2 linked regions of the Thiorhodovibrio frisius genome follow. The protein of the gene in region 2 interacts with the protein of the main gene of each other region in a pairwise test. Links are inferred from orthologs where the notes say so. Each region holds a gene or a part of one and is shown on either strand. Other genes may lie near its edges. The genes, in order: secA and secB.

What was found.
Region 1: the proteins of secB (region 2) and secA interact in binary tests that used the Escherichia coli proteins (3 or more experiments, as listed by UniProt). The link is inferred for Thiorhodovibrio frisius from one-to-one orthologs.

Annotation. Positions count from the first base shown.
Region 1 is NZ_CP121471.1:4,676,623-4,687,944, forward strand. What follows is about bases 2,478-5,910. They hold secA (preprotein translocase subunit SecA), read right to left. Parts: upstream 5,522-5,910; coding sequence 2,678-5,521; downstream 2,478-2,677. Other genes in these bases: argJ (bifunctional glutamate N-acetyltransferase/amino-acid acetyltransferase ArgJ), read right to left, coding at 2,478-2,606; Thiofri_RS21360 (M23 family metallopeptidase), read right to left, coding at 5,835-5,910. Outside these bases: Thiofri_RS21340 (sensor histidine kinase), read left to right, coding at 1-398; Thiofri_RS21345 (Nudix family hydrolase), read right to left, coding at 382-1,383; more of argJ, read right to left, coding at 1,395-2,477; more of Thiofri_RS21360, read right to left, coding at 5,911-6,755; Thiofri_RS21365 (DciA family protein), read left to right, coding at 6,983-7,519; lpxC (UDP-3-O-acyl-N-acetylglucosamine deacetylase), read right to left, coding at 7,561-8,472; cell division protein FtsZ, read right to left, coding at 8,937-10,106; cell division protein FtsA, read right to left, coding at 10,188-11,322. UniProt on the Escherichia coli protein: Required for protein export, interacts with the SecYEG preprotein conducting channel.
Region 2 is NZ_CP121471.1:4,906,635-4,917,220, reverse strand. What follows is about bases 2,450-5,146. They hold secB (protein-export chaperone SecB), read right to left. Parts: upstream 4,215-5,146; coding sequence 3,684-4,214; downstream 2,450-3,683. Other genes in these bases: Thiofri_RS22380 (ArsR/SmtB family transcription factor), read right to left, coding at 5,064-5,146; Thiofri_RS22385 (rhodanese-like domain-containing protein), read right to left, coding at 4,375-4,800; Thiofri_RS22395 (NAD(P)H-dependent glycerol-3-phosphate dehydrogenase), read right to left, coding at 2,637-3,638; Thiofri_RS22400 (tRNA (cytidine(34)-2'-O)-methyltransferase), read left to right, coding at 2,450-2,635. In the rest of the region: ntrC (nitrogen regulation protein NR(I)), read left to right, coding at 1-884; Thiofri_RS22410 (hypothetical protein), read left to right, coding at 901-1,515; Thiofri_RS22405 (hypothetical protein), read right to left, coding at 1,582-1,803; more of Thiofri_RS22400, read left to right, coding at 2,165-2,449; more of Thiofri_RS22380, read right to left, coding at 5,147-5,444; Thiofri_RS22375 (murein hydrolase activator EnvC family protein), read left to right, coding at 5,487-6,704; Thiofri_RS22370 (S41 family peptidase), read left to right, coding at 6,856-8,562; Thiofri_RS22365 (DJ-1 family glyoxalase III), read left to right, coding at 8,593-9,144; Thiofri_RS22360 (alpha-D-glucose phosphate-specific phosphoglucomutase), read right to left, coding at 9,212-10,586. UniProt on the Escherichia coli protein: One of the proteins required for the normal export of some preproteins out of the cell cytoplasm. It is a molecular chaperone that binds to a subset of precursor proteins, maintaining them in a translocation-competent state.

The sequences.
Region 1 (11,322 bases), 230 kb from region 2 along the record:
ATGGCGAGCCGTCGCCCGATCAACCCATCTATATCCGCGCCGACGCCCGCCTGCTGTTCTCCATGCTATCGAATCTCATCACCAACGCCATCGACGCCTCGCCCGATGGCGAGGCTGTGGTGCTGGCGATCAATCAGCACAACCCGTTACGGCTGGCCATCATCAACCGCGGCCTGGTCCCACCCGCCATCCGCGCGCATTTCTTCGAGAAATATCGCTCCCACGGCAAAAAAGGCGGCACTGGGCTCGGCACCTATTCCGCCAAGCTGATGGCTGACACCATGAAAATGGCACTCAGCATGGAAACCTCTGACGCCAGCGACACCACCTGCATCGAGTTGCTGATTCCGTCAGCCCCGACCCTCAACCCGGATGCGGACGTCAGTGGGTCAAGCTAAGGGCTTCCGCTAATTGAGCGCCCCACAAGCCGCCAATAGCGGCGACCCCTTGAGCACCGTGCGCCCAGGCCGGCTCCAGATCGGCCGGTCCCAGGCCGCCAAGTGCATAGACCGGCAGCCGTGCCGCGCGGGTGAGTTGCGCAAAGCCCTCCCAGCCAAGCGGGTGGCTGTGTGGATGGCTGCGGGTCTGTTGCACCGGCGACAGTAGCGCATAGTCGAGCCCCAGGCGCGCAGCCAGGCACAGATCGGCCTCAGTATGGCAGGACGCACCCAGCAGGCTGGGGGCCTGTGGTGGCCGCGCGGCCAACTGATGCAAGTGGGCGCTGCTCAGATGCCAGCCGTCCGCCGGCAACTTGGTCAGCTCCTCGGGTGCGCGGTTGAGAACTAGGGGCACGCCGGCCGCCGCGCAGATGGGCGCAACCGCACACGAAAGCGCAGCATATGCGGGCGCGGAGAGATCATGCGCGCGCAGTTGCACCGCACCGGCCCCGGCTGCGAGGGCGGCGCGCAGGCGAGTGAGATACCCCGGGAGTTGCGCACGTCCGCCGGCCTGGGTTGGATCGGGCGCGGCGGGCGGGGTAATCAGATAAAGCGCCGGCAGGCGCAGTGCCAGAATTGCCGGGCCATCGGCCGGGGGAAACAGGGCGGGATCGAGCGCCTGCGGAAATTCCCAGGCAAGCGGCTGACCTTCACATCCGCGCGGCTCGCCATCCCAGGCGGAGACCCGATAGAGGTCGAGCAAAATCCGCCGCTCGCGGTAGTCGTGCTCAATCTGAATCAGCGGACGAGAGGAGCGGGGGCGAATGCCAAGCTCCTCTTGGAGCTCACGCGAGAGGGCGTTGATGGCAGATTCGCCCGGCTCCAGCTTACCGCCGGGGAATTCCCACCGCCCGCCCTGATGGACTTGCTCGGGCCGCCGCGCGATCAGCACCCGACCCTGGGCGTCGATCAGGGCACCGGCGACGACATGCAGCACACCCACCAACCCGCTGACGCCTAGCTGCGATATTCGGCGTTGATTCGCACATAGTCGTACGACAGATCGCAGGTCAGCATGGTCAGCTCGGCCTCGCCGCGACCAAGATGGACCTCGATCTTGAAGGCATCCTGCGCCATCACACGGGCGCCCTGCTCCTCTCGATACTCTGGGTCGCGCCCGCCACCGGCGACGATGCGCACGTCATCAAGCCAGATCCTTACCCGCTCGATGTCGAGCCCGGCAACCCCGGCGCGACCCACCGCCGCCAGGATGCGGCCCCAATTGGGATCACCAGCAAATAGCGCGGTTTTGACCAGGGGTGAATGGGCGATGGTCTCGGCCACCAGGCGCGCCTCTGCAGAGGTGGCCGCCTCGCGCACCGCGACGCGCACCAGCTTGGTCGCACCCTCGCCGTCGCGCACAATGTTGGTGGCCAGCTCCAGGCAAAGATCCGACAGCGCCTGCTGCCAGATCGCCAGAGCGTCTGGGTCCAGATCATCCAGGAGGGGGTTGCCCAAAGCGCCAGTCGCAGCCGCCACGCAGGCGTCATTGGTGGAGGTATCGCCGTCAATGCTGATGGCATTGAAGGAGCCAGCCACGGCAGCATTCAGGCTAGCGCGCAGTGGTCCTTCGGCAATGGCCAGGTCCGTGGCGACAAAAGCCAGCATGGTCGCCATGTTCGGGCAAATCATACCAGCGCCCTTGGCCATGCCAACCAAGGTTGCGCGACGCCCGTTCAGTTCAAACTGGCGCTGGACCAGCTTGGGTCGGGTGTCGGTGGTCATGATGGCACGCGCAGCAGCTTCCCAGGCATCCGCACGCAGCCCCTCAAACAGATGCGGCAATGCGGCGCCGATGCGTGCGACCGGCAGATCCTCACCGATCACTCCAGTAGAGAAGGGCAGCACTTGATTCGCCTCACAGCCTGCCTGGCCGGCGACCAGAGAGCAACTGGCAAGGGCGTCGGTAAGCCCACGCGCACCGGTGCCGGCATTGGCGTTGCCGGAATTAATGAGAAGATAGCGGGGAGAAGCTGCGCTCAGATGCTGGCGAGCCAAAGTCACAGGTGCGGCACAAAAGGCGTTCTGAGTAAAAACGGCCGCCGTTTGGGTGCCAAGAGCAAGTTCCATCAGCACCAGATCATCACGCTCACGATAGCGGATGCCAGCCGCGCCTGCGGCGACCCGCACGCCAGGGACGCTGAATTGGGTTGAGAGTTCAGCCCTCATCGGCTATACCAATCGTAAACTGATTTTCGGTATCAGTGACAGCTGAGATTCGAACCAAAACGTGCGACCGTTCAGCCAATCTTGCCGTGGCATTGCTTATACTTTTTTCCCGAGCCACAGGGGCAGGGTTCGTTGCGACCGACTTTGCGCCCGGCGCGCACGAAAGGCTGGTGATCGCCGGCTGATTCTGGCGCACCACCTGTCGCCGAGCCGCCCTGGAGTTCGCCATCCTCAGGCGCGGCGTCCGCCCCCAAACCACCGAAGCTTTCGTGCTTGAACTCGAACGCCCGCTCCTGCTCGGATTGATGTTCTGCGAGACTGGCCAACTCGGGCGGCATCTGCACCTGCATGCGCGCGAGGGTGCGCACCACGTCCTGCTTGATGCTGTCGAGCAGCGCCGCGAACATTGCAAAGGCTTCGCGCTTGTACTCCTGCTTGGGATTCTTCTGCGCATAGCCGCGCAAGTGAATCCCCTGACGCAGGTAGTCCATCTGCGCGAGATGCTCCTTCCATTGGGTGTCCAGCGTTTGTAGCATGACTGCCTTTTCAACTTGGCGAATGCTATCTTCCCCAACCTGGTCTTTCTTGTCGCGATAGCGACTGGCAAGTTCATCATCAATGCGCTGACGCAGGCTCTCTTCGTGCAGCTCAGAGTCCTGGTCCAGCCAGTGCTGGATAGGCCAGTCGCCGCCGAACTCGTCGATCAGGGCCTGGGCCAGGCCCGGCACGTCCCATTGCTCTTCCAGGCTTTGTCTGGGGATGTGCTGATCAATCAAATGGCCGAGCACATCCTGGCGCATCAACTCAATGGTGTCCGAGACCTCGGTTGCATCCATCAGTTCGCGCCGCTGCCGGTAAATGACCTTGCGCTGGTCGTTGGCAACGTCATCGTAGTCGAGTAGTTGCTTGCGGATATCGAAGTTGCGTCCCTCGACCTTGCGCTGGGCGTTTTCGATCGCCTTGGTGACCCAAGGGTGTTCGATGGCCTCGCCTTCCTGCATGCCAAGCTTCTGCATCATGTTCGCCACGCGGTCAGAGGCGAAAATGCGCATCAGATTGTCTTTCAGCGACAGATAAAAACGGCTTGAGCCCGGATCGCCCTGGCGGCCAGAGCGCCCGCGCAGCTGATTGTCAATGCGCCGGGACTCGTGCCGCTCAGTGCCGATCACATGCAAGCCTCCAGCCTCGATTACACGCTGGTGGCTGGCTTTCCACTGGGTTTTAATGCGCTCGCGTTCGGCGGCATCCTGGGCGTTTTCGAGTTCAGCCTCGAGATTACCGCCCAGCACAATGTCGGTGCCACGACCGGCCATGTTGGTGGCGATGGTCACCGCGCCCGGCTCGCCCGCACGCGCGACAATACCCGCCTCGCGCTCGTGCTGCTTGGCGTTCAGCACCTCGTGCGGGATCTTCTCGGCATTCAGCAGCTTGGAAACCAGCTCGGAGGTCTCGATGGACGCCGTGCCGACCAGCACCGGTTGACCCCGTTCGACGCAGTCCTTGATGTCCTCGATGATGGCTTTGTACTTCTCATCCTGACCCAGATAGACCAGATCGCCGTGATCAGCGCGGATCATGGGCACATTGGTCGGGATCACTACCACTTCAAGCCCGTAGATCTGCTGGAACTCGTAGGCCTCAGTATCCGCCGTGCCGGTCATGCCGGCGAGCTTCGGGTAGAGCCGGAACAGGTTCTGGAAGGTGATGGAGGCGAGCGTCTGGTTCTCCTGTTGGATGTCCACCCGCTCCTTGGCCTCGACCGCCTGATGTAGCCCCTCGGACCAGCGCCGCCCCGGCATGGTGCGACCGGTAAACTCATCGACGATGATGATCTGGCCATCGCGAACAATGTAGTCGACGTTTTTCTGGAACAGGGCACGGGCACGCAGGGCAGCGTATACATGGTGCATCAGCACGATGTTGGAGGCATCGTAGAGGCTTTGCCCCTCGCCGAGCAGCCCGAGCTCGGTGAGCATATCCTCGACCTTCTCGTGGCCGTCCTCGCTCAGATAGACCTGGCGGGCTTTCTCGTCGACCGAGTAATCGCCCGGACCGAAATCGGGTTGGCCTTCGTCATTGGTGATGGGCTCCTGGCGCGCGAGCTTGGGCACAATCTGATCGATCTGCACATAAAGCTCGCTGTTGCCCTCGGACGGACCCGAGATGATCAGAGGCGTACGCGCCTCATCGATCAGGATGGAATCAACCTCGTCGACAATGGCATAGAAAGGATCGCGCTGCACCCGCTGCTCGGGGGTGAAAGCCATGTTGTCACGCAGGTAGTCGAAGCCAAACTCGTTATTGGTGCCATAGGTGATATCGGCGTGATAGGTCTCGCGCCGGGTGACCGCACGCAGATGGCGATAGCCGCTGTCGTCGGTCGGTTCAAACTCGGGATCGTAAAGGTAGGAGGCAGAGTCCGGCCCCAGACCACCGGAAGAGTTCACCACCCCGACCGAGAGCCCAAGGAAGTGATAGACCTGCCCCATCCAGGCCGCGTCGCGCCGAGCGAGGTAGTCGTTGACCGTCACCACATGCACGCCCTTGCCGGGCAGAGCGTTAAGGTAGGCCGCCAGGGTGGCAACCAGGGTCTTGCCCTCACCCGTGCGCATCTCGGCGATTTTGCCAGAGTGCAGCACCATGCCGCCGACCATCTGCACGTCGAAGTGGCGCATGCCGAGCACCCGCTTGCCGGCCTCGCGCACCACGGCAAAGGTCTCGGCCAGAAGGTCGTCGAGCTTGGTACCCTGCTCCAGGCGCGCGCGAAATTCGGCAGTCTTGGCGCGCAATTCATCATCCGAAAGCAGTGCCAGTTCGGGCTCAAGCGCCGTGATCTGCTCGGTCGTTTTCAGCAGGCGTTTGACGAAACGATCATTGCGGCTGCCAAACATTTTTTTGAAAACATTCATCCCCATAGGTGGCTCTCAGCGGAAGCACAAAATTAGCGGCAGTATAGCGCCAAGGCCGCATCGGCGGCTATGCCCGGCGGCAGCAGAGTGTTAAGGATATCAGGCGAAAAGGTACGACCCATAAGCGCCAACAGAGCAACAAAACCCTGCCAGGCAGGGTTCAGCGCCGGTCAGAAGCAAAAACTCCCGAACACCCGGCTGTCTATGCTGTCTAAGGGAGACGGCCCACCCGGAGGATGCAGCCGTTTCAGGGCAACAGCACGGACAACCCGGCGCGGGAGAATCCGTTCCGATATAGAAGAGAGGCTGCGAGGATTGACTACAGATGCGCGACGCGCATGGTGCCACGCGGATTGAGATAGGCCCTTGGATTGACCGGAGTGCCGTTCTTGCGAACCTCGAAATGCACGTGAGGACCGGTGGATCGGCCAGTTGAACCCAGAAGGGCGATTTCCTCACCCCGCCGCACCAGGTCACCTTCTTTGACCCGATTCTCCTGATTGTGGGCATACCAGGTTTCGAGACCATTGCCATGACGAATCTCGACAATATTCCCGTACCCATGTTTGCGCCCGGCAAAGATCACCAGTCCATCGGCCATTGCTAGAATGGGAGTGCCGGTCTTTGCCGAGATGTCAATGCCGGTGTGCATGCTGCGCCGCCCGCTGATTGGGTGACGGCGATCGCCGAACTCCGAAGTCACGATCCCGCCCGAGCGCAGCGGCCAGCCCTCGGGCTTGGTATGTTTGATCAGGTCGCGCTCCATGATCAGCGTCTCAAGCAGGCCGAGTTTGCGCTTGCGATCATCAAGCGCGGAGAGCACCTTCGCCAAGTCCTGGGCGACTTCATCGATCCTGTTGGCCGAATCCCGGTAGTGCTCAGGACCACCAGAACCGGCGGGGTTCTCGAAGTCGAATTCATCGCTGTTAAGACCAGCCATTTTGACCAGTCGCTGCCCCAGGGCGTTGACCCTTAGCACTTCAGCCTGCATTTCTGCGACCCGCACAGCGATGGTGTCGATATGCGCTTGAATCTGTCGTCGTTTCTGCTCCAACTCGAGTTTGGCGGCTTCAAGATCGCGAGTGAGTGCGACTTGAGCGCTGTCGGAAGGGGCATCGCTGAGCCGGTATTTGCCGAGCCAATAGCCAAAGCCACCGGCGATCAAACCAACAATCATGATGCTTAGCAAAACAACGGAGCTGAAACCTTGCTCGGCGACGAAAGCCTGACGTCGATGCATAAGTACTCCTGAAACGGGTTCGGTTGGGCGAATGTTGAAAAAGGACACAAAAAAAGATTTGGCGAGTTCAAATAACTCACCAGGGCAATCACAAGCAATTGAATTCAGCGGCGCGCGACACCAACTGAGTTTGTTAGATCCCTGAATTTGGACTTAGGGGCGTTACTTTGTCATCAGCCCCCGGTTTTCATCGGTACCTGCAAAGCGGTGACCGCGCATTCAGCACGATGCTAAAAAAACTCCGTCCCACCAAGACCCTGGCTGGCCCCGAGCGGGCAACCGCACTGGCCGTTTTGCTGCGGGAACTCGATGAGCGCGACAAACTGCTTCGCACCGTCAAGCCGCTGCTTCCAGACCACGTCCGCAGCCATTGTTCCCAAGCACAGATCGACGGCGACTGTCTGCGGCTTTTCGCCGACTCACCCGTCTGGGCAGCAAAGCTGCGACTCTGCACTCAGGAGATTCTACGCGCCCTGAGAAAACGAGGACTCGCACTCAAACAATGCCAAATCCGCGTGTGCCCTCCGCTGGTCGCTGCCCCGGCCTCGCGCCACGGCATTGACAGCGACCACCCCCAGCACACGCATCTCTCTGCGGCAGCGGCATCCCATCTGAAACAGGCAGCCCTTGGTGTGCAGGATCCGTGCATTGCCGCCTGCTTCGAGCGAATCGCCCGACATCATCAATCCGACGCCAAGGCACCCGACACTAGACAACCCGATGTCAGGAAACCCAATACGGTCAAACCCGGCACGACAAGCTAGCCGATTCAGCTCAGCCCGCTATTTAATCAGCAAGAGCAATTTCAAGCAACAGCAACAGGCTGTCCATAGCTGATTGGCGCCTTTTTGGGGTCCTCAAATGTGACTTCTTCCCAGGCTCCCTCGTTGGCGAGAAGCGCACGCAACAACTGATTGTTGAGGGCATGGCCGGACTTGTAGCCTTGGAACGCACCGATCAGAGAGTAACCAAGCAGGTAGAGGTCGCCAATCGCATCAAGAATTTTGTGTTTGACAAACTCGTTGTGGTACCTGAGCCCTTCTTCATTGAGAACCCGGTAATCATCAACCACGACAGCGTTGTCCATCGTACCGCCAAGCGCCAGATTCTGTTGGCGTAGCGCCTCAATGTCGCGCAGAAAACCGAAAGTGCGCGCACGACTGATCTCCTTGACAAAGGAGGTGGTTGAGAAATTGATGCTGGCCGACTGCTCGCGCGATGCGAAGGCCGGATGATCAAAGTCGATCGCGAAGGACACCTTGAAGCCGTCGAAGGGATCAAACTGGGCGAATTTATCGCCATCTTCGACCCGGATGCGGCGCTTGATGCGGATAAAACGCTTCGGGCGCGATTGCTCCTCGATGCCTGCGGATTGAATCAGAAACACGAAGGGTGCGGCACTACCATCCATGATGGGCACTTCTGGCGCGCTGACACGAACATAGGCATTGTCGATACCAAGACCAGCGAAAGCCGAGAGCAGGTGCTCAACGGTGGCGATGCGCACGCCATCCTGCACTAGAGTCGTGGACAGGAGGGTATCGCCCACATTGGCGGGGCTAGCCTTGATTTCGGCCGGCGACGGAAGATCATCGCGGCAGAATACAATTCCGGTATCGGGCGCCGCAGGCGACAGCGTGAGATACACTTTCTCGCCGGTATGCAATCCGACGCCAGTGGCGCGGATCACGTTTTTTAGAGTTCGCTGCCGGATCATTGTAAGGCTCTCCGTTGGCTGCGACAGTCCCTGCGGCGTCGCCAGTTGATTGCTCCTGCTCGGATTGGCCCTGGATGGCCCTGATTGGCCTTGATTGCTCATGGCCCCGACCACCCCGGCAAAAGAAACGGCTGTTTCCCGGAGGAGCGGACTGGCGCGTTGATGATTCCGCGCGCATGCAAGCCGCACCGGCCCTGTCTTAGTTTGATCGGCATATTAGGGTTTTCCCGAAGGTTAATCAAGCGCTGTGAGCCCGCTTTTTGCGAAAAAGCCGTTTATCCCTGCTCGAACATCCAGGCGCGGCTCTGAATGCAGAAATCTTTAAGCTGCAAAAACAATTATTTAGCATCTAAACTTCCGCATCAAAACGTCAACCCATCAAAATTCGCGCTCCAAGTGGCGCGGCGCACCAGGCAACCAACCTGCACTGGCACATCGCCCACTTGTTTGCCCCTCCATTGCCGCTAATCCGCCTGCCGGCGCAGGAAGGCGGGAATGTCGAGATAGTCCAGATCAGCTGCGGAGGAGCCTCCCTCGCTGGCCGCTGCATTGGCCGCTGCGCGCTTGTTGCGGATGTAAGCTGGCTGATCCATATCGCGATAATCCGGCGCCGCAGCGCGCTCGGGCTCACTGGAGACCAAACGCATTTTTGGCTGTTCAGCCTTGGCCGCAGCACGCGCACCAAGCCCGGTCGCGACCACGGTCACGCGCATTTCCTTGTCCATGCTGGTATCAATAACTGTGCCCACAACCACGGTGGCATCGTCATCGGCGAAATCCCGCACGGTGTCGCCGACCTCAGTGAACTCACCAATGGTCAGGGAACTCCCGGCGGTAATGTTGACCAGAATGCCGCGCGCCCCGGACAGGTCAATGTCTTCGAGCAGTGGACTATTAATGGCAGCTTCGGCAGCCTCGCGCGCGCGCTCATCACCGCTCGCGGCGCCCGTGCCCATCATGGCCACACCCATTTCCGACATCACTGTCTTGACATCGGCGAAGTCGACGTTGATCAGCCCGGGACGGGTGATCAACTCGGCGATACCCTGGGTGGCGTTTCGCAGCACGTCGTTGGCGGCGCTGAAGGCATCAAGCAAGCTCATGTCTTTGCCGAGTACGGCTAGGAGCTTCTCGTTCGGGATGGTAATCAGGGAGTCAACCGACTTGGCCAGTTCCTCAATGCCCGCGTCCGCCACCTTGCGCCTTTTGACACCCTCGAATGGGAAGGGCTTGGTCACCACGGCCACGGTCAGAATACCAAGCTCGCGCGCGATCTGCGCCACGATGGGCGCAGCGCCAGTGCCTGTACCACCGCCCATGCCGGCGGTGATGAACACCATATCGGCTCCTTCGAGTGCGTCCTTGACGCGTTCACGATCTTCCTCGGCAGCAGTGCGACCGACCTGCGGATCAGCACCAGCTCCTAGACCCTTGGTAATTTCGGTACCAAGTTGCAAAATGGTTTTCACATTGGAATTCTCGAGTGCCTGCGCATCGGTGTTGGCGCAGATAAACTCGACTCCTTCGATATCCGAAGCCACCATGTGATTCACAGCATTCCCGCCGCCGCCGCCAATGCCGATCACACGGATCACCGCGGTCTGGGTCTGAGCGTCTAACAATTCAAAAGTCATCGCAGTTCTCCTGATTTCTTGTCGTTAAATGAGGTATGGATCTTGTCTTGCCCTGAAGCGACCACCGCATAGCATTCCGTGCTAAAGATCACCGCTCAGCCAAGAGCGGAATTTGTGCCAGGCACCACCGAGCCCCCGAGTGTCGCGATACTCGGGATGTGCCTCAAATCGATGTTGCTTGGCGTAAATCAGCAGCCCCACGCCGCTAGCGTAGACAGGATCGCGCATGCGATCCTCAAGCCCGGTGAAATACTGGGGCACGCCGATGCGCACCGGCATGCGGAACACATCCTCGGCCAGCTCCACCAGACCTTGCATCTTGGCGCTACCGCCGGTCAGGACCACACCGCCGGGGACCAGATCCTCGAAGCCGCTGCGGCGCAGTTCGCCCTGCAACAGGCCAAGCAACTCTTCGTAACGCGGCTCGACCACATTGGCTAGGGTGTGATGCGAGAGCTGGCGCGCGGGCCGGTCGCCAATACTCGGCACCTCAATATTGTCGCCGTCGGCGCTCTCGCCCTGAGCACAACCGTGATTGATCTTGATGGATTCGGCGTGATGAATGGGCGTGCGCAGCGCCACCGCGATGTCGTTGGTTACCTGATCGCCGGCTATGGGCACCACGGCTGTGTGGCGAATGGCGCCATCAGTAAATACGGCCATGTCGGTGGTGCCGCCACCCATGTCGATCAGGCAAACGCCGAGTTCTTTTTCATCTTCGGTGAGCACCGAGTAACTCGAACTGAGCTGATCAAGCACCAGATCATCGACTTCCAATCCGCAGCGACGAATGCACTTGACGATATTCTGCGCGGCACTGACCGCACCAGTGATGATGTGCACTCGCGCTTCCAGGCGCACACCGCACATCCCCACGGGCTCGCGGATACCTTCCTGATTGTCGATGATGAATTCCTGCGGCAGGATGTGGAGGATTTTCTGATCCGCTGGAATGGGCACGGCGCGGGCGGCGTCTATGACCCGGTCGATATCGCCCTGACCGACTTCATGCTCCTTGATGGCCGTGACTCCATCGGAATTGCGGCTACCGACATGGCTGCCAGAGATCCCGGCATGCACCGAATGAATCTCGCACCCGGCCATGAGTTCGGCCTCTTCGACCGCGCGTTGAATCGACTGCACCGTGGACTCGATATCCACCACCACGCCTTTCTTCAGGCCGCGTGACGGATGCAATCCAAGCCCGACAATCTCG
Region 2 (10,586 bases):
GCCACAGCCCGCGCGCGAACGCGCCTTTCATCGCGCTCAACATGGCCGCCATTCCGCGCGACCTGATGGAATCCGAGCTCTTCGGCCATGAACGCGGCGCTTTCACCGGCGCCCAGACGCGCCGCGAGGGGCGCTTCGAGCAAGCCGATGGAGGCACCCTGTTTCTTGATGAAATCGGCGACATGCCCGCCGAGCTGCAAACCCGCCTGCTGCGAGTGTTGGCTGATGGGGAGTTTTATCGAGTCGGCGGGCTTGCGCCCATCAAGGTGGATGTTCGCATCATTGCCGCCACTCATCAGGACCTGCATGATTTGGTCAGGCGCGGCAGTTTTCGCGAAGACCTCTTCCACCGCCTGAATGTCATCCGTATTCACTTGCCGGCACTGCGCGAGAGGCGCGAAGATATTGCGCTCTTGATGCGCACCTTTCTCGCCCAGGCCGCCAGGGAACTCAACTGCGAGCCCAAGTTGCTGGCTAGCGACGCAACCGAACGGCTGGAAAACCTCGATTGGCCCGGCAATGTGCGCCAGCTTGAGAATACCGCGCGGTGGCTCACTGTGATGGCCTCGACCAAGGAAATCCATGTTGAGGACCTGCCACCGGACCTGGGCGCGGGCGAGAGCGAGAGCCGCGCCTCCTCCCCGGATGGCCCCTGGGAAGGCGCGCTGCGCAATTGGGCCAAGCACATGCTGCGCAATGGTCAGCAGAGTTTGCTCGCCTCCGCCCTGCCAAGCTTTGAGCGAGTCATGATCGAGGTGGCGCTGGAGTTCACCGGCGGTCGTCGTCAGGAAGCGGCGCGTCTGCTCGGATGGGGGCGCAACACCCTGACGCGCAAGATCAAGGAGCTTGGCATGGAAGGAGGGGAGGGCAGTCGCGTGGCCTGATTTAACCTGATCTGAATTGGGTCTGAACCTGATCCGAGTCTGGCTCGAACGCAGCCGGGGCGCGATTCTGCTTGAAAATGCAGCCTCTGACCAGAATCTGTGCGATGTCGACCGAGCCAGCGGGCGCCGCCCATCCAGTTGCTGCGTGCCGCCTGAAGCGGCCCGCGCCATTATCGATCAGAGGAGCATCCAATTGGACGCCAGCAGTATCCAGATTTCCGGTAGCGAAATTGCCGGGGCATCTCCCGAAGCACTCCAGGGAGACGGCAGCTTTCGCCTTCAATTCACGCGAGCGCTGATTCTCAAGACCATGACTGGCTCGGCAGAGCAGACCCGATGGTGGCAGGCTGGGGAATTGCTGATCGGCGGGGTGGAGCGGGTCGAAGGCGAACTGCCGGGCGTTCCAGCAGTCTGCGAGCGGGGCGACATCGATGACAATCAATATACCTACCGGAACATGATTCCGATTCCACTCAAAAGTCGCGGCCAAATTCGCCTCGAACTCCATCTGCGTGATCGCGAGGAGCCGTTGATCGTCACAGGCGGGACCATCGAACTGGCTCTGCGTGATACACCAAAATACATTGAGCATATCCGCCCGGCGACCGTCCGCCCGGAAGCCATCCGTTAGCGATGGAGTGATTCGCCGAGCCTGTCGCTTGATTGCAGCGGGATCAAAGATCCCGCCCAAAGGCCCTTAGCGTGAGGAGCCGACGATCTGATGCGCTAGATCGACTACCTTATTGGCCATGTCGTTGTATTCATGCCGAAAGTTCGCCAGAAGTCCATCCGTGGAGGCCCAGTAATCCTTGCCCGAGACGCCATGCTCGTGCTCGTGGTCGATGAATTGCTTTTGCATGACCAGCATTTTTTCGATCAGATCCTGCTTTTCTTTTTTCAAGGCGGCAACGTCGGTCATTGGTTCCACTCCAGAGGGTGCGACATGCGGTCAGTAGCGCCGGATGCCGAATCAGAAAAAAGCCTGCGGGATTTTGGTCCAACCCCTCAAAGGCTGGCCGGGAGGCAGGCCGTTTAGAGCCACTCGCAAGACATTATCACGGGATGGGGTTGAGACAGGAGCCACTGAAGCATGGCGCACTCTCCATCCCGGGGAATGTTAGAGCGCAATAATATAGCACAGCCGTCAGATATTCGGTCAAGCAGGCCGGGAAGCCCCATGGAAGGGTTTACGACCTCCCCTGTGACCGGCTACCTGGTTCGAAACAAGCCGACAGTTCATGTCCGCTCGGTATATCGCCCCTGCAAATAGAGTCGCATTCTTGGATATCCTGCTCTACGAACCCGAAATTCCGCCCAATACCGGCAACATCATGCGGCTGTGCGCCAATATCGGGGCGCGTTTGCATCTGATCGAGCCGCTGGGCTTTACCCTCGAAGACCGACTGATGCGCCGCGCTGGGCTCGACTACGCTGACTGGTCGCGGGTCAAGACTTATGCCTCCCTGGCGGCATGTCTGGACGCATTGCAGCCGCCACGGTTGTTTGCTCTGAGCACCCGCAGCCGGCGTTGTTACGCCGAGGTCGACTTTCGCGTCGGGGATGCGCTGTTGTTTGGCCCCGAGACACGGGGTCTGCCGGAGGAGGTCCTGGCTGCCTTGCCGGCTGACAGACGCCTGCGCATCCCCATGCGCCCGGGTAACCGCAGCCTGAATCTGTCCAACGCCGTGGCCCTGGTGGCCTATGAGGTCTGGCGGCAGAGCGGTTTTGCCGGTGCTGGTGCGGGAAGCTAGCTCAGTCCCAGTCCAGTTCAGGCTTGCCTGAGCGTTCCAGCAGTCGGGTGGTGGCTTCTTGCGGGGTGCGGTCCAGGTAGAGCACGGCGTGAACCTGCTCGCAGATAGGCATATCCACTTGATGAGCGGCGGCGAGTTTGTGCACGGCGGTGGCTGTGATCACCCCTTCCACCTCCTGGCCAATGCCGGCAAGGGCCTGGTCGAGTGGCTGTCCGGCAGCCAGTGCTAGTCCGAGGCGACGGTTGCGGGATTGATTATCGGTGCAGGTCAGCACCAGATCGCCCAGGCCCGCAAGCCCCATGAAGGTCTCGCGTCGCGCGCCCAGGGCGCAGCCTAAGCGGATGATTTCGGTCAGGCCACGGGTGATCAGCGCCGAGCGGGTGTTGGCACCAAAGCCCAGGCCGTCAGCGATGCCAGTGGCGATGGCAAGCACATTCTTGGCCGCGCCGCCGACCTGCACGCCAATCAGATCGTCATGGCGATAAGCGCGGAAGCGCTCACCATGGAATAAACCGGCGAGTTCCCGCGCATAGGCATCGCAGGTTGCCGCCACAGTCACGGCTGTGGGCAGCCCGCGCGCCACCTCGCCGGCAAAGCTGGGGCCGGAGAGCACGCCAAGCTCGCGCCCGGGGGATTGTTCGCGGATGACCTCATGCAATAGGCGCCCCTGCTCGGGGTCGAACCCCTTGGTCGCCCAGCCGACACCCATCTCGGCAGGCAGCAGGGGCAACAAGGTGTTTGTCACCCGGGCGAAAAACTGACTCGGCACGGCGATAAAGACCGCACTGGCATCTGCCACTGCGGCGCTGAGATCGCTGACCGGCTCGAGCCTGTCTGGCAGCGGAAAGCCGGGTAGAAAGTCGCGGTTCTCGCGCGCCTCGGCCATGCGCTCCATTAGTGCGGGTTCATGCCCCCAGAGGCGCACCCGATGGCCGTTGCGGCAAAGCTGCAAGGCGAGCGCGGTGCCCCAGGAGCCGGCGCCGATCATTGCCACTGTTGCCATGGTCATTCTCGTCGGGTTGAGTCAGCCGCGCGGGCTCGCCAAGGGTCAGTGGAGCTTGGACGCTTTCGCGTCTGGGGTGGGGGTGCCAGAGGCTTTGCCGGCGGAAGTGTCGCCGCCGGATGCCTCACTGGCCTGCTGTTGCTCGGCGACCTTTTGCGCATAGACCTGATCGAAGTGAATATGCTGCAGCACCAGCTGCGGGAAACCGCCCTTGACGACCAGATCAGTCACCGTCTGGCGTGCGTAAGGAAAGAGAACGCTGGGCGCATACACATAAAACAAGGGTGCGAGTTCCTGCTCCTGAAAGCCCTTGACACTGAGGATGCCGGCCTGTTGCAGTTCGACGAGATAGGCGGTTTTCTCGCCGGTCTTGACGGTGATGGTCAGAGTGAGAACCACCTCGAAGGTGTTTTCGACCAGCGGATTGACCTTGATGTCGAATTGCAGCGCGACCTCGGGCTTCCATTCCTCGCGAAAGATCTCCGGGGCATTGGGTGCCTCGTAGGAGAGGTCTTTGGTGTAGATGGTGCGAAGCAGGACCTGATGGTCTTCTGCCTGGGGTTGGTTTTCAGCCATGGGGAACCTTTGCCTTGAAGCTCATGGATTTATCATCCGGGGGTCCCGGACCATGAGCGTGAGTGGAAACTTGTTTGGGCGAGCCTGTTTGGGGTGAGGGGGCGGATGCAATGGCAGCCGTGCAGCGGGCCAGGACTGCCTGGCAGATGACGCGCGCGGATCAGTGCTTTTTGCGTGTGAGCGGCAGGTTGGCGTTCTGCCAGGCCATTACGCCGCCGCGCAGGTTGTAGACTTCCTCAAAACCCTGTTTGCGCAGGATGCCGCAAGCCATCTGCGACTGAGAACCCGAGCGGCAGGAGATGATCAGCGGTTTGTTCTTGTGCTTTGCAAGGGTCGCGGTCTGGTTGCGGAAACCGTTCATCGGGATGCTGATCGCGTTGATGATATGCCCCTTGGTATAATCGGCACTCGGGCGCACGTCGATCACGGTTGCATCCTTGTGGTTAATCAAATCGGTCGCGCCGAGCGGGTCGATGGAGCCTCGGTCACCGACAATCAGGTTATGAATCAGCAGCGCCGAGATGACAACCAGTGCGATGAATAAAATCCAGTGGTTGCCTACAAATTCAATAAGTTGGGCAAGCATAGCGAGAAAAATGGACCTGATGAACGAATGGATGCTGATGTCTGAAGGCAGTCTTCAGTCGCGACAGCGCGCAGTATAAGGATGCGCGGCCCGGGCGTCACCTGTTCCGATTAGCCCGGACTCAGATTAGCCCGGACTCGGCTTGGCCTGGACTCCGATTGGTTCTTGCTCAAACTGGTTGGGCGCGGGGCTGCCCATTTTGATCAACCAGCTTTGATCGACCAACCTTGATCAGCCGGGTTTAGGCGGCTGGCTTTGGACTGTCAGTGACCGTGGTGACAGAAAACCTCGCGCATCAGGCGGATGAGTTGCAGGGTGCGCGAGTCACTGACGCGATAGAATACCCGATTGGCATCCTTACGCGAGGCGAGGATACCCTTGTCGCGCAAAATGGCCAGATGTTGGGAGATATTGCTTTGCGATGTGCCGACATGCTCGACGATATCCTGGACGCTGACCTCTTCGTCGCCAAGGATGCATAGAATCTTGAGCCGCAGCGGATGTGACATCGCCTTGAGCGAGCGCGAGGCGCGCTCAATATCGCCGTCGTCACCGAGCAACTCTTCCCTGAATTCTTCTCCGAAAGGGTCGGTCTTGCTAGAGCCGTTGGACGTTGCGAATGGCTGTTGTGGATCGGATGCCATAATTCATGATCGTCTCTAATGATCGAACACTGAGACCTGTGGATGATAAGCTTTTTCTCGCGTCTGGCAAGTGCTGTGCCACATCGAGTGGCTGTAAGCGCCATTTTGGTGGGGACAGTGCTTGCCTCCCAGCTTGCCTGGTTTGCGGCGCAGGCAGCGCAGGGCACGCCAGCGACGGGCGAGGATGACGCGCAAAGTCTGTCCGCAATTGAGGAGCAGGTCGAGGTGCTTGAGCGCGATCTGCGCGCGCGCGAGCAACGCCGCGACCAGATGTACGCTGATCTCGAGCAGACCGAGCGCGACATTGCCGCGCTCGCGCGCGGCGGGCGCCAGCTCGACGCCATGGTGGCTGAGCAGCGCGCCGCGCTGGCCGCGCTGCGCGTGCAACTCGAGGAGGTGCGCGGTGAGCTGAGCGCCGCGCGCGTGGTGCTGGCTGAGCTGCTGCGCTCGGCCCACGCAATGGGTCGAGGTAATCGGCTGCGCATGGTGCTCAATCAAGAAGACGTGACCCGCAGCGGGCGCCTGTTCGGCTACTACCGCACGCTGGGGCAGAAACGCGCGCGCCAGATTGCGCTGGTCGACCAGCAGGCCAAGCGGCTCAAAGGGCTCAGCCAGCAGGCCGCAACCGAGGCCGAGCGTCTGGCCGAGCTGGCACGGCGCCAGGAAGATACGCGCGAGCGTCTCGCCGCAGCACAGCAGGAGCGCAACCAGATACTGGCCAATCTGGAGCGTTCCATCGTCGCTGGTCGTGACCGGGTCGAAAGCCTGCGCGAAGATGCTGCGCGTCTGCGCAAGTTGGCCAAAGAGCTGAGTCTACATAGCGAAATTCGTGATGTCTTTCACCTCGACCAAGAAAGCCTGGCGACCCGGCGCGGCGCTCTGAGCTGGCCGGTGCGCCATGCCCGGGTGCTGACCAGCTTCCGTCCACGGGCAACCGGCGACCTGCATGGCGATGGTGTGCTGCTGTCCGCGACCCCAGGCGAAGAAGTGCGAGCGGTGCATGGCGGGCAGGTGGTTTACTCCGACTGGCTGCGCGGTTTTGGTCTGCTGCTTGTGATCGACCATCACGATGGCTACATGACCATTTACGGGCACAATCAAAGCCTGCTGAAGGAGCCCGGAGAATGGGTCGGGGCCGGCGAGACCATTGCATTGGCTGGCGCAAGTGGCGGCAGTGACCGCGATGGGCTGTATTTCGCGCTGCGCCACCAGGGCCAACCGCTCGACCCGCGCCTGTGGTGCGCCGATCCCGTCAATTGAGAGCAGCGCTGGCCAGCGAATTCCCGGCAGCGCTTGCCAAGTGCTTACAAATCGTCACAATGCACCCCAAGGCTGCCCACGTCATTCCGGCAAGGCGGCGCCAACTTGCGTTCGGGCCGCATCAGGAACACTGAACAGAGAACCCATCATCATGCACATGTTTTCTTTTTCCGCGCTTCAACAGCCGCGCCCAGGCTCAGTGTCAGAGGCTGGCGAGCATCCCGGCGCTTTTGCTGCTCCCATGGCCGCCATGCTGGCTGCGACCGCTTTGCTGCTGTTTCTGGCTGCCTCTGCGGTCAGCGCCGAGCCGCCCAAGCCCTTCACGCCTCCGCCTGCGGTCGAGCCGCTGGTTGAGCCTGCATTGCCGGTCACACCTCCGGCTGCAACCGAACCTGCGTCGCAGCCGCCTGGTGCAATGCCGCCGTCAGAGGATGCTGAGCCGGATGCCCAATCGGATACCGAATCTGACACCGCTGCCGATCAGGAAGCCCAGGCAGAGGATGATGCCTCGCAATCGGCGCTGCCGCTGGAGCAATTGCGCTCCTTTGCCGAGGTGTTCGGGCGCATTAAAAGCGACTATGTCGAACCGGTGGATGACAAGGACCTGCTCGCCGCTGCCATTCGCGGCATGTTGGCGGGGCTGGACCCGCACTCCAGCTTCCTGGATGCCGATGCATACGAAGAACTCCAGGAGGGCACCAAGGGTGAGTTTGGCGGCCTGGGCATTGAGGTCGGCATGGAAGATGGCTTCGTCAAGGTCATCTCTCCCATCGACGACACGCCCGCCGAACGCGCCGGCGTGCAAGCCGGGGATTTGATTGTGCGCATCGACGACAAACCCGTGAAGGGCATGGCTCTGAGCGACGCAGTGAAGCTGATGCGTGGGGAGCCCGGCACTGGCATTGAGCTGACCATCATGCGCGATGGCGAGGACAAGCCACTGAAAATCGCCATTGAGCGCGACATCATTCAAGTTGCCAGCGTCAAGAGCCGGATGCTCGAACCTGGCTACGCCTACATTCGCATCGCCAGTTTTCAGTCCCGTACCACTGAGGACATGCGCCGGCAGATCGAGGAACTCAAACTCAAAGCAAAGGCGAATGCCGATCAGTCTGCGGACAGTACCGAGCCAGCGTCCACTGGGTCGCAAGAGGTGAGCGAGTCACCGAGCCAGCCGCCGTCAAGCGACCTGAGCGGGGACAGCTCCATCAAAGGTCTGGTGCTGGATTTGCGCAACAACCCGGGCGGTGTGCTCAACAGTGCGGTGGGCGTCAGCGATGCCTTTCTGCGTGGGGGGCTGATCGTTTATACCAAGGGTCGCATGGAGGATGCGCGCATGGAGTTTAAGGCCGGGCCGGACGACGTCATCGGTGGGGCGCCCATGGTGGTGCTGGTCAATGGCGGCAGTGCCTCGGCCTCCGAGATTGTCGCCGGTGCGTTGCAGGATCAGGGCCGGGCGATCGTCATGGGCAGCGACACCTTTGGTAAAGGCTCGGTGCAGACTATCGTGCCGGTCGATGAGAGCACCGCGCTCAAGCTCACCACGGCGCGCTACTACACGCCTTCTGGCCGCTCGATTCAGGCCCATGGTATCGAGCCCGATATCCGCCTGGACCAGGGCAGTCTGACCCTGGCCGACCAGCCGGATGTGGAGCCACTGAAAGAAGCCAACCTGATGCGTCATCTCGCAGAAGAAGTGACGGGAGACGAGACGCCAGAAGAGGATGCGACCAAACAGCCGCTTGCTGCCAAGGACTATCCGCTCAGCGAGGCGCTGAATGTGCTCAAGGCGCTCAGCCTCGCCCATGCCCGCAGTGTCGAGCAGATCGAGATCATGGAGCCCCCGGCGGCTCAGTGAGCAGCAGGTCTTTCCAAAGGAGACAATATCATGCCTAACGTATTGGTTCCCCTAGCCCAGGGGTGCGAAGAACTCGAAGCCGTGACCATTATCGATCTGCTGCGCCGCGCTGAGATTGAGGTGATCACCGTCGGCCTTGAAGACGGCCCGGTGCGTGCGAGTCGTGGCGTGGTCCTGTTGCCGGATCAGCCGCTGGACGCGGTGCTCGAGCAGGAATTCGACATGATCGTCCTGCCCGGCGGCCTGCCTGGCGCGGATCATCTCGAGCGCGATCAACGCATTCGCGATCTTCTGCGACGCCAGGTTGAGGCGGGGCGTCGTGTCGCTGCCATTTGTGCCGCGCCCAAGGTGTTGGCCAGTGCCGGTCTGCTCGACGGCCATCAGGCCACCAGCTATCCGGGCGCGGTCAATCTAGCCGACTATCCGCGGGTGCAGTTTACCGACGCGCCCGTGGTGGTGGATGGGCGCGTGGTCACTTCCCGAGGCCCTGGTACTGCGATGGACTTCGCGCTGGAGCTCATCGCGCAGTTGATGGGCGAAGCGCGGCGCGACGAGGTCGCGGCTGCGCTGGTGCGGTCTTAATCTCAGCTGATACTTTCAGGCCCGCTGGCCATTCCCGCCGGGGAGCCATCCTCGGGAGGGAGGGGGCTCAGGTGATGACATCCGGCTCCGCGCGTCCGGTGCGCGTCTCAATCTGCGCTAGCTCCTGCGCGATCAGGATCAGCGGTTGCAGGGCGATCTGCACGTCCTGGTCATGTCGCTCCGGGTCGGGCTCGAAGCGCTCGATATAAAGCCGCAGGGTCGCGCCCGAGGTGCCGGTGCCGGATAGACGCATGACGATGCGCGAGCCGTCCTCGAAGCCGATGCGAATTCCCTGATGGTCTGACACACTGCCATCGACTGGGTCGGTGTAGCTGAAGTCATCGGCATAGGCGACCTTGTAATCGCCGAGCTGGCGACCGGGCAGATCGGCCAGTAGCAGGCGCAGGTGATGCATCAGGCCCTCGGCGGCGGCGCTGTCGATGGCCTCAAAGTCGTGGCGGGTGTAGTAGTTGCGACCGAAGCGACCCCAATGGTCGCGCACAATGGTGGCGACTGACTGGCGCCCCGTTCGACCCCGGGCGGCGAGCAGATTGAGCCAGAAAAGCACCGCCCAGAGGCCATCTTTCTCGCGCACGTGGGCTGATCCAGTGCCGAAGCTTTCCTCGCCGCACAGGGTGATGCGCCCGGCATCAAGCAGGTTGCCGAAGAACTTCCACCCGGTGGGTGTCTCGTAGCAGCCGATGCCGAGCGCCTCAGCGACCCGATCCGCCGCCTGGCTGGTGGGCATGGAACGCGCCACCCCGGCAATGCCAGCTTTGTAGCCTGGCGCGACCTCGGCATTGGCGGCCAGTACTGCGAGGCTGTCGCTGGGGGTGACAAAGAAATCTCGCCCCAGGATCATATTGCGGTCGCCGTCGCCGTCTGATGCGGCGGCAAAGTCCAGCCCCTCGGCGCCTTGGGTAAGCTCGACAATCTCGTGTGCATGCACCAGGTTGGGGTCGGGATGGCCGCCGCCGAAGTCCTCCAGCGGCACGCCGTTGATCACGGTGCCGGGTGCGGCGCCGAGCTGGTTTTCCAGTATTTCTTTTGCATAAGGGCCGGTGACGGCGTGCATGGCGTCAAAGCACATGCGAAAGCTGCCGGACTTGAATAAATCGCGGATGGCATCGAAGTCAAATAGCGACTCCATCAGCCCGGCATAGTCGGCCACCGGGTCGATCACACTCACGCGCATCTCACCAAGCTGGCTGTCGCCGATCTGGTCGAGATCAATCGGGTCGGATGCCAGCGTCAGGTATTGGTCGATCTCAGTCGTGCGCTGGTAGATGGCGTCGGTCACCGACTCGGACGCCGGGCCGCCAGAGGCGACATTGAATTTGATGCCGAAGTCTTCATCTGGTCCGCCGGGATTATGGCTGGCTGAGAGCACAATGCCGCCCTGGGTAGCGTACTTACGGATGATGCAGGACACTGCCGGGGTC